One region of the Streptomyces sp. NPDC002490 genome, then DNA from elsewhere that is predicted to be linked to it. Evidence: riboswitches for the same ligand, from Rfam matches in the RefSeq annotation. Region 1 holds a riboswitch; each other region holds the start of a gene.
The links. Region 1 has a riboswitch for cobalamin ahead of ABT092_RS26300 (ribonucleoside-diphosphate reductase subunit alpha). Riboswitches for the same ligand answer to the same signal wherever they lie in the genome.
Positions count from the first base shown of each region.

Region 2: linked by a shared signal. The riboswitch ahead of ABT092_RS20325 (GHMP family kinase ATP-binding protein) and the one ahead of ABT092_RS26300 (ribonucleoside-diphosphate reductase subunit alpha) in region 1 are both predicted to bind cobalamin.
Region 3: linked by a shared signal. The riboswitch ahead of ABT092_RS16345 (cobalamin biosynthesis protein) and the one ahead of ABT092_RS26300 (ribonucleoside-diphosphate reductase subunit alpha) in region 1 are both predicted to bind cobalamin.

Region 1 is NZ_JBEOWM010000054.1:15,994-19,260, reverse strand. It holds gene ABT092_RS26300 (ribonucleoside-diphosphate reductase subunit alpha) at 1-1,891, opposite strand, end outside; cobalamin riboswitch at 2,030-2,153, opposite strand; gene ABT092_RS26295 (GntR family transcriptional regulator) at 2,683-3,267, opposite strand, start outside.
Region 2 is NZ_JBEOWM010000031.1:45,198-48,464, reverse strand. It holds gene ABT092_RS20330 (TetR/AcrR family transcriptional regulator) at 1-529, opposite strand, end outside; cobalamin riboswitch at 901-1,110, shown strand; gene ABT092_RS20325 (GHMP family kinase ATP-binding protein) at 1,329-2,210, shown strand; gene ABT092_RS20320 (cysteine synthase family protein) at 2,207-3,229, shown strand; gene ABT092_RS20315 (ATP-grasp domain-containing protein) at 3,226-3,267, shown strand, end outside.
Region 3 is NZ_JBEOWM010000022.1:49,136-52,402, reverse strand. It holds gene ABT092_RS16350 (cobyric acid synthase) at 1-433, opposite strand, end outside; gene ABT092_RS16345 (cobalamin biosynthesis protein) at 439-1,398, opposite strand; cobalamin riboswitch at 1,543-1,668, opposite strand; gene ABT092_RS16340 (hypothetical protein) at 1,839-2,075, opposite strand; gene ABT092_RS16335 (inorganic phosphate transporter) at 2,086-3,267, opposite strand, start outside.

The DNA.
Region 1 (3,267 bases):
CGATCGCCAGCAGCAGCGAGTTGCGCATCCCGGTGGTGGCGATCCGCTCGCGCAGCTTCGCCCACCGCTCGGGCCAGTGCAGTTCGACCCCGTAGTGGTCGGGGTGCAGCACGCCGCGGGCGGTGCGGGTCTTCTCCCAGGCGGGGAAGGTGCCGGCGCGCTCGGCGAGGTCGGCGGACGCCTCGTAGGCGGTCAGCATGATCCGCTCGGCGAGCCGGGTCGACAGGGCGTGGGCCTCGGCGGAGTCGAAGGGCAGCCGCAGCCGGAAGAACACGTCCTGGAGGCCCATGGCCCCCAGACCCACCGGCCGCCAGCGGGAGTTGGAGCGGCCGGCCTGCTCGGTCGGGTAGAAGTTGATGTCCACGACCCGGTCGAGGAAGGTCACCGCGGTGCGCACGGTGGCGTCCAGCCGCTCCCAGTCGATGGCCTGGTCGGCCGGGGTGCCCGGGGCGCCCACGACGAACGCGCCCAGGTTGACCGAGCCGAGGTTGCACACCGCGGTCTCGCCGTCGTCCGTGACCTCCAGGATCTCCGTGCAGAGGTTGGAGGAGTGGACGGTGTGGCCGGGCTCCGCGGTCTGGTTGGCGGTGCGGTTGGAGGCGTCCTTGAACGTCATCCAGCCGTTGCCGGTCTGGGCGAGGGTGCGCATCATGCGGCCGTACAGGTCCCGCGCCGGCATGGTCTTGCGGGCCAGCCCCGCGGCCTCCGCCGCGCGGTAGGCGGTGTCGAACGCGTCACCCCACAGGTCGACCAGCTCGGGCACGTCGGAGGGGGAGAACAACGACCACTGGCCGTCCTCGGCGACCCGCCGCATGAACTCGTCGGGCACCCAGTGCGCCAGGTTGAGGTTGTGGGTGCGCCGGGCGTCCTCGCCGGTGTTGTCCCGCAGCTCCAGGAACTCCTCGATGTCGGAGTGCCAGGTCTCCAGGTAGACCGCCGCCGCGCCCTTGCGCCGTCCGCCCTGGTTGACCGCGGCCACCGAGGCGTCCAGGGTCTTGAGGAAGGGCACGATGCCGTTGGAGTGGCCGTTGGTGCCGCGGATCAGCGAACCGCGCGAACGGACGCGGGAGTACGACAGGCCGATGCCGCCGGCGTGCTTCGACAGCCGGGCCACCTGGTGGTAGCGGTCGTAGAGGGAGTCCAGCTCGTCCTTGGGGGAGTCCAGCAGGTAGCAGGAGGACATCTGCGGGTGCCGGGTGCCGGAGTTGAACAGCGTCGGCGAGGAGGGCAGGTAGTCGAGGCGGCTCATCAGGCCGTAGAGCGCCGCGACCTCGTCCACCGCGCGGCTGCTGTCGTCCTCGGCGAGCCCGCAGCCCACGCGCAGCAGGAAGTGCTGGGGGGTCTCGACCACCTTGCGGGTGTGCGGGTGGCGCAGCAGGTAGCGGCTGTGCAGGGTGCGCAGTCCGAAGTAGCCGAAGCGGTCGTCGGCGTCCGGGTCGACCAGGGCGTCCAGGCGCTCGGCGTGCCGGGCGACGAAGTCCGCGGTCCGGTCGGCGATGAGCCCCTCGCGGTGGCCGGTGGCGACCGACTCGGTGAAGGTGCGCACCCCCTGCGAGGCGGCTTCGGCGGCGATGGAGAGGGTGAGCAGCCGGGCGGCGAGCCGGGAGTAGGCGGGGTCCTCGGAGATGAGTCCGGCGGCGGCCTCGGTGGCGAGTTCGCGCAGTTCGGCCTCGTCGGCGCGGGCGGACCGGCCGCGCAGCGCGGCGGCGGCGACCCGGCCGGGGTCGGCGTCGGTGAGGTCGGCGGTGAGGTCGGTCAGGGTCCGCAGCAGCGCGGTCCCGGGGCCGTCGGTCTGCTCGGCCCGGTTCCCCGGGGCGCCTTGGTCTGCGGACCGCTCGTTCGCAGGAGCCCGATCGACGGTTGACGCCGGATCGGCTGGCGCGATCGTCACGTGAAGCTCTCCCTCGCTCGGCACGGGCCTGACGGGGAAGCGGGCGCGGGCACGCGGACGTGCCCGCCGAAGGCGGTCCGCCGCGTCCACCGGCCCAGTCCACGAGGCCCGGACGTCTCATCTCCACCCGGACCGGTCGGAACGGGTGCGCCACCAGCAGGTCATCGGACTGCTGGGTGTGCGAAAGCACACCGAATACACCGTTGCGGGACAGTTCCGGATTCGCACCGGATTCCCCTGGGGTGGCGGCGAGCACGAGCATACATCTTGTGTCGGGTCCCGATGCTGAGCCCACATCTTGTGTCTGTGTGGCGCACGGCACGTAGGTGGCGAGGGCCCTCGGGGCGGTGCGGCACGGCTCGAACACGGCCCCGGGGCGCGGCCGTCGGGGCCGCTCGCGGGGCGTGGCGGGGGCGGGGAGGGGCGCTCGCCGGGTGCGCGGTGTCCGGCGGTGGCGGGTGCGCCGCGGTGCGCCGTGGCGCCGCCTCGCGGGTCCGCCCGTCTGCCGGTCGGATTCCCGTGGTGGTCACGCTGGGTGAGTGGTCGGGGGCGGTCTGAAAGTGGCGACAGAGGTCCAGACAACATCCCCGCAACCGGGGTTCGTGGTCGGCCCTACGCCATTCGACGGGCCGTCGTCCAGCCTGTGGTGCGAGGTTCCTGGGACAGGAGGGGGAGGGGTGTCGGGTGCCCGAAGAGGCCCGTCCGTCCCGTTCCTCCGGTGCTCCGGAGCGGACGCGCCGGTGCCCCGGCGGGGCCGGAAACGGCCCGCCGGGGCACCGGGGTGCGCGGGGTCAGTCCTGGGGGCGCTTGAGGCGGGCCACGAACTTGTAGCGGTCGCCGCGGTAGACCGAGCGCACCCACTCCACGGGGCGTCCCTCGCCGTCCACGGAGTGGCGGGAGAGCATCAGCATCGGCAGGCCCACGTCCGTGCTGAGCAGGCCGGCTTCGCGCGGGGTGGCGAGCGAGGTCTCGATGGTCTCCTCGGCCTCGGCCAGGTGGATGCCGTAGACCTCGGCCAACGCCGTGTACAGGGAGGTGTACTTGACCAGGGACCGGCGCAGCGCGGGGAAGCGCTTGGCGGACAGGTGCGTGGTCTCGATGGCCATCGGCTCGCCGCTGGCCAGCCGGAGCCGCTCGATCCTCAGCACCCGTCCGCCGGCCGTGATGTCGAGCAGCTCCGCGAGCCGGTCGTCGGCGGTGACGTACCCGACGTCGAGCAGCTGGGAGGTGGGCTCCAGCCCCTGGGCCCGCATGTCCTCGGTGTAGGAGGTGAGCTGGAGCGCCTGCGCCACCTTGGGCTTGGCGACGAAGGTCCCCTTGCCCTGGATGCGCTCCAGTCGACCCTCGACCACCAGTTCCTGGAGCGCCTGGCGTAC
Region 2 (3,267 bases), on a different contig from region 1:
GTGCGTGGGTGGCCCCGTACCAGGCGCCGTAGATCAGGATCGCGGCCATGGCGGGGTCCGGGGCGTCCGCGGGCGGGTCCGGGCGCTCGGTGATGAGCCGCCGGAAGGCTTCGACGTGCGCGTTCTCGGGGCTGGCCTGGACCGTCGCCTTGGCGTTGATGGGGGTGTGGCCGTAGAGCACGTCGTGCAGTTCGGCGTGCTCCAGATAGGCGTGGACCGCGTCGCTGAGCCAGGCGTCCACGCGTCCGACCCAGTCGTCGGCGGGCAGCTGCCGCACCACGGCGTCCTGCCGCTCGACCAGCCGGTCGATGAAGCGGGCCTGGAGGGCGAGCATGAGATCGCGCTTCGAGCCGAAGTGCAGGTAGAAGGTGCCGATCGCGACGCCCGCGCGGTCCGTGATCTCGTCGATCCGCGCGGCGTCGATGCCGCGTTCGGCGAAGACCCGCTCGGCGGCGTCGAGGAGGTCGGCACGCCGCTCCTCAGCGGGTTTGGTACGCGGGCGGCCCGGTGCTGATCGGCGCTGACTCATTCCAGGAAGTCTACGCGTCCGGGGGCGGTGGTGCCGCCCCCGAGGGGCCCGGCAGACGGCCGGTCGACGGGGCCGGCGCGCACGTCAGCACGGGCGCAGGCCCCGTCGACTGAGGTTCATTCACGAACGTCACGGCCGTTCTCCGCGCGCCGCGCGCCGGGACCGTCCCGCCTTCCCCTTGGCATCGGCGGCAGGTGGGTGGCGGGGGAACGTTTCACGACAACTTCCTTCGCCGCCGGCAGTGAGGGGCCCGTTCGAAGATCGCCCACGGGGGCCTGCCTGCGGACGCGCGGCGTTCGAAACCCCTCCTCGACGATCACAACAGGCCAACCCGCACCACCGCCCCCTGTCGTCGTTCGGAGTGCGCGTCCTACGCTGCCACCGCAGTCGGTTCGTGCCGCCTCAGGCGTCACGTCGCAAGAGGGAACCCGGTGCGAGTCCGGGACTGTCCCGCAGCGGTGAGTGGGAACGAAGGCCGTCATCGGCACTGGCGCCACCAGCGCCGGGAAGCGACGGCCGGTAGGTGAGCCCCCGGGCTCGTGCCCACGAGTCCGAAGACCTGCCGCTGCGCGCGTGCGGAACGGTGCGCGCTGTTCACGGCGGCTCCGGGGACTGGGCCCGCGGTGCGGGCGTCCGTCGCTCATCGACGGCACGCGCCCTCCCCCACCCCCGTCCGCACGACCGTACGACCCGATGGCCCCTGCATGACCAAGGAGGAACGGTCCGTGACGAGTGGTCAGAGCGATCCGTCCGCCCGGGACGCCGTCCGGACGGCCCGGCCCCGGGAGGCACACCGCTGATGCCCTCCGGCGACGAGCGGGCCGCCCGGACCTTCGCGGGCGTCTGCCACGGCACACTCGGCGAGTTGTACCAGGGCCCCTTGCGTCCGGCCGCCCAGCCGGACATCGCCCTCGTCTCGTTCCCGGTGGGCCGCCACTCCTGGGTGTACTTCTCCCCGGGGCGCACGCCCCCGGGGCCGTCTCCGCTGGGCGCCAAGGCGACGGCCGCCGTCGACCTCTTCCTCGACCACCACGGCCTGACCCTGCCGCCGGGTCGCTGGACCACGCACTCCGAACTGCCCGTGGGCGTCGGCATGGCGAGTTCCACGGCGGACGTCGTCGCCACCCTGCGCTGTCTGTTCCGGATCTTCTCCCTGCCCTACGACCCCGCCCTCGTCACCCGGGTGCTGTCCCGGATCGAGCGGGCCGACAGCGTCTTCCTCGACGAGTTCGCGCTGTACCTCAGCGCCCGGCACCGGGTGGTCCGACAACTCGGCACCGACATCGGCTTCCACACCGCCTACGCGGTGGAGCCCGGCGGGGTGGACACCGCGGCCGTCACCCCTGCGCTGTTGGACCAGTACCGGCGGCGGGCACGGGAGTACGAGCGCTGCCTGACCGACCTGCTCAAGGGATTCGCCGCCGGCGACCCGGCGGCCGTGGCCCGCGCCGCGACCACCAGCGCCGTGCTCTCCCAGGAGGTCCTACCGAAACGGACCTTCGAAGCCGCCCTGGCCCACCGCGAGGAGTTCGGGGCCGACGGAGTCTTCGTCGCCCACACCGGGTCCCTGGTCGGATTCCTGTTCACCCGCCCGATCGGCTTCTCGGCCCGGGACGAACTCTCCGCCTTCTTCCACTCGCACGGCCACCAATGCGCCTTCGCCCAAGGAGGATACGGGTGATCCACCCCCATATCGCGGACGCCCTCAAGACCCCCGACCTCGTCCGGCTGTCCCCGGACACGGTCCTGATCCGCTTCGAGTCGATGAAGGTCTACTCGGCGCTGGCCGCCGTACGGCACCTGCTCGACCGGGGCGCCGTACGGCCCGGGCAGACCCTGATCGACAGTTCCAGCGGCATCTACGCCTACGCACTCGCCCTCGCCTGCCACCGCCACGGCCTGCGCTGCCACATCGTGGCCTCCACCACCGTCGACGAGACCACCCGGGCCCAACTGGAGGTCCTCGGGGCGAGCGTCGAACAGGTCGCCCCCTCGACGAGCCTCAAGCTGGACCAGGAGTTACGGGTCCGCCGGGTGCGGGAGATCCTCGCCGAACGACCGGACGTCCACTGGATGCGCCAGTACCACGACGACATCCACTACCTGGGCTACCAGGAGGTTGCCGACCAGCTGGTCAAAGCGCTGCCCGAGGCGGCACTGACCGTCGTCGGCGGGGTGGGTTCCGGGGCGTCCACCGGCGGGCTGGTGGAGCGGCTGCGGCAGCGCGACCCGTCCGTGCGGCTCGTGGGCGTCCAGCCCTTCGGCAGCGTCACCTTCGGCAGTCAGGACCACCACGACCCCGAGGCCATCATCGCCGGGATCGGTTCCTCCATCCCCTTCGACAACGTTCGCCACCACCTCTACGACGCCGTCCACTGGATGGACTTCACCCACGCCATGGCCGGCACGGTCGCCCTCCTGCGCGAACACGCGGTGTTCGCCGGGCTGTCCACCGGCGCGGCCTACCTCACCGCCACCCACGAGGCCCGCCGCCATCCCGACCGGGTCCACCTGGTGGTCGGCGCCGACACCGGGCACCGGTACGTCAGCCGGGTCCACGCCCGACACGCCGAGGCCCTCGACCCGGCCGGGCTCGCGCCGGTCGAGGTGGACTCTCCGCAACAGATGTCCATGCCCTGGTCGACGATGGCGTGGGACCGCACGCCCGACCCGGACGAACGGAAGGAGGACACCGCGTGACGGTCGTCTGCCTGGAATCCCTCACCTTCGGACTGGGC
Region 3 (3,267 bases), on a different contig from region 1:
CGCACACCACCACGTCATGGGTGGCCCGCAACTCCTCCAGGCACCCCACGACGGTGTCGAGCAGCGCCTCGCGGCCCCCGGGCACCGGCTGCCCCTCCTCGGGGCCGCCCGGCGCGCCGAAGAAGCCGCGCGCGCTCATCTCCCCGACCGGGCGCCCCATCAGCACCACCTGGCTGGTGCGGTCCCCGCCGGGCTTGAGGAGCACCGGGTTCATCAGGGCGCTCGGCTCCACCCGGGCGGCCTGCGCCTGCATGGCCTGGGCCCGGCCGATCTCGGCGCCGTCCCGGGTGACGAACGAGTTGAGGGACATGTTCTGCCCCTTGAACGGGGCCACCTTGACGCCCCGGCGGGCCAGCCACCGGCAGATCCCGGCGGTCACCACGCTCTTGCCCGCGTCGGAGGTGGTCCCCGCGACCAGCAGTCCGCCCTGCAGCACCCCTACCGTCCCTTCCCCGTGACCGTGCGCCGGGCCGCGAGCGCCCCGCGTCCCGCGACGCACACCGCGAGCGTCAGCCAACCCACCCGGCGCGACAGCCGCACCGCCCGGTCGATGTCCGCCACCGTGACGGCCCGCCCGTCCCCGTTCAGCACCGGCCGGTGCTCGACCCGCCCGCCGTAGGAGAGGGTGCCGCCGAGGCGGACGCCGAGCGCGCCCGCGAACGCGCTCTCCGCCACGCCCGCGTTGGGGCTCGGGTGGCGTCGGGCGTCCGCGCGCCAGGCCCGTGCGGCGGCGGCCGGGGCACCCCCGGCCACCACGGCCAGGGCCCCGGTGAGCCGGGCGCCGGGCCAGCCCGCCACGTCGTCCAGGCGCGCCGAGGCCCAACCGAAGCGGCGGTGGCGGGGCGAGCGGTGGCCGACCATCGCGTCGAGGGTGTTGACGGCCCGGAAGCCGACGAGCCCGGGCACCCCGCCGATCGCCCCCCACACCAGGGCGCCGACCACGGCGTCGGAGGTGTTCTCGGCGACGGATTCGACCACGGCCCGGGCGATGCCGTCCGCGTCCAGGGCCTCGGGGTCCCGTCCGCACAGGTGCGGCAGCCGTCGTCGGGCCGCGGCGAGGTCGCCCGCGGCCAGGGCGGCGCCGACGGCCGCGGCCTCGTGGCCGAGGCTGGTCCCGCCGACCACGGCCCAGGTGGCGGCGGCGGTCAGGGCGACCGAGGCGGTGCGCGAGGGGGCGGCGGCGCGCGCCACCAGCGCGGCGGCGCCCGCGGCGCCCCCGGCGCAGAGCGCGGTGTGCAGTGCGCCCCAGCCGCGGTGGTCGCGCCAGAGGAGGTGTTCGACGGCGCCCGCGGCACGACCGAAGGCGGCGACCGGATGTCCGCGGCGGGGGTCGCCGAGGAGGAGGTCGCCGATCAGTCCGGCGGTGGCGCCGTAGGCGAAGGTGCGCCCGGCCCGCATCGGCTCAGCCCGCCGGGCGTCGGCGGGTCCGCGTACGGTCGTGGGGTCCCGTGCCGTGGGGCGCGGGACGGGCAGACGGGTGCCCCGGCATCGCTGTGTCCTCACTCGGGGTCCGCGCCCCGGGTCGACGGAGACGACGGCGAGAGTCTCCTGGCTCCCGGATCGGCGCCGCCCCCGGTCTTCCAGCCGCGTGACGGCCGTGACGTGCGGTGCGGGGGAGCGCTCCCCGGTGACAGTGGCGGGACCGCGCCGGATTCGCACCGGCTTCCTCTCTGCTGCCGCCGTAATGGCCCGGGCAGTCCACCACGCCCCGAGAACACCCGTCAACCGCGCGCTGACCTGCGGCGGGGCAGTGTGTGAAGCCCCACACACGACGAAGGCCCGGTGGTCACCACTGTGGGGGCGGTGACCGACCGGACCGGAGATCGCAACCTGGGGGGTTAGGCGACGATCAGGTTTATGCCGAAGGCGACGGCCGCGACGCAGAGGGCGAAGCAGGCGACGGCGCTGGCGGTGGCGACGGCGGCCGAACCGCCCTTGGCGTGTCCGTTGCCGGCGAGTGCGGCCTCCCGCTTGGAGAGTCCGACGAGGCCGAGGGTGAACAGGCCCACCAGGACCACGGTGACCACGAGGCTGACTCCGAAGACGGAGGCGAGTGCTGCCCAGTCGATTTTCATTGGGGGTTCCTTACACCTTGGCGGTCCGCGGTGCGGACTCCGTCGAGGGGCTGTTCGGGTCCGCCGGGAGGGTCACCGAGAGGTCACCCGTGGCGGCGGTGGTGTCGCCGGCCGGCGGCGGGGTGACCGCGGCCATGGCGGTGGTGACGACGCCCGCGGGCTCGTCGTCCACGTCGTTGACGTTGGTGTGGTCGACGACCTCCTTGCGGGAGCGCAGCCAGATCGCACCCGATCCGCCGACCAGCAGTGCCGCGGTCGCGGCGACGCCCCAGGGGCCCTGCTTGGTGAGGAGTTCGGCGAGGGCGCCGACGACACCGGCGGCCGGCAGCGTCAGACCCCAGGCGACGAACATCCGGGTGGCGGTCGACCAGCGGACCACTCCGCCCTTGCGGCCCAGGCCCGCACCCATCACGGCGCCGGAGCAGGACTGCGTGGTGGAGAGGGAGAAGCCCAGGTGCGAGGAGGCGAGGATGACCGTGGCGGCGCTGGACTGGGCGGCGAAGCCCTGCTGCGGCTGCAGGTCGGTCAGGCCCTTGCCCATGGTGCGGATGATGCGCCAGCCGCCGAGGTAGGTGCCGAGCGCGATGGCGACACCGGCGGAGACGATGACCCACATGGGCGGGTTGGAGCCGGGGGCCAGTGCGCCACCGGTGACCAGGGCGAGGGTGATGATGCCCATCGTCTTCTGGGCGTCGTTGGTGCCGTGCGCCAGGGAGACCAGGGCGGCCGAGGAGATCTGGCCGGCGCGGTAGCCCTTGGAGCTGGCCTTGTCGCTGACGTTGTTGCCGAGCTTGTACGTCAGGCGGGTGGCGATCATCGCTGCGATGCCGGCCACCACGGGGGCGGCGACTGCGGGGATGAGGACCTTGGTGACGACGGTGGAGCCGTTCACCGAGTCCCAGCCGGCCGACATCACGGCGGCGCCGATCAGACCGCCGAACAGGGCGTGGGAGGAGCTGGAGGGCAGACCTACGAGCCAGGTCAGCAGGTTCCAGAGGATGGCGCCGACGAGCGCCGCGAAGATGACTTCGGGTTGGATGCCGCCTTCGTCGATCATGCCGCCAGAGATCGTCTTGGCGACTTCGACCGAGAGGAAGGCTCCGACCAAGTTCAACACGGCGGACATTGCGACCGCCGCTTTGGGCTTCATAGCGCCAGTTGAGATGGTCGTCGCCATCGCGTTGGCCGTGTC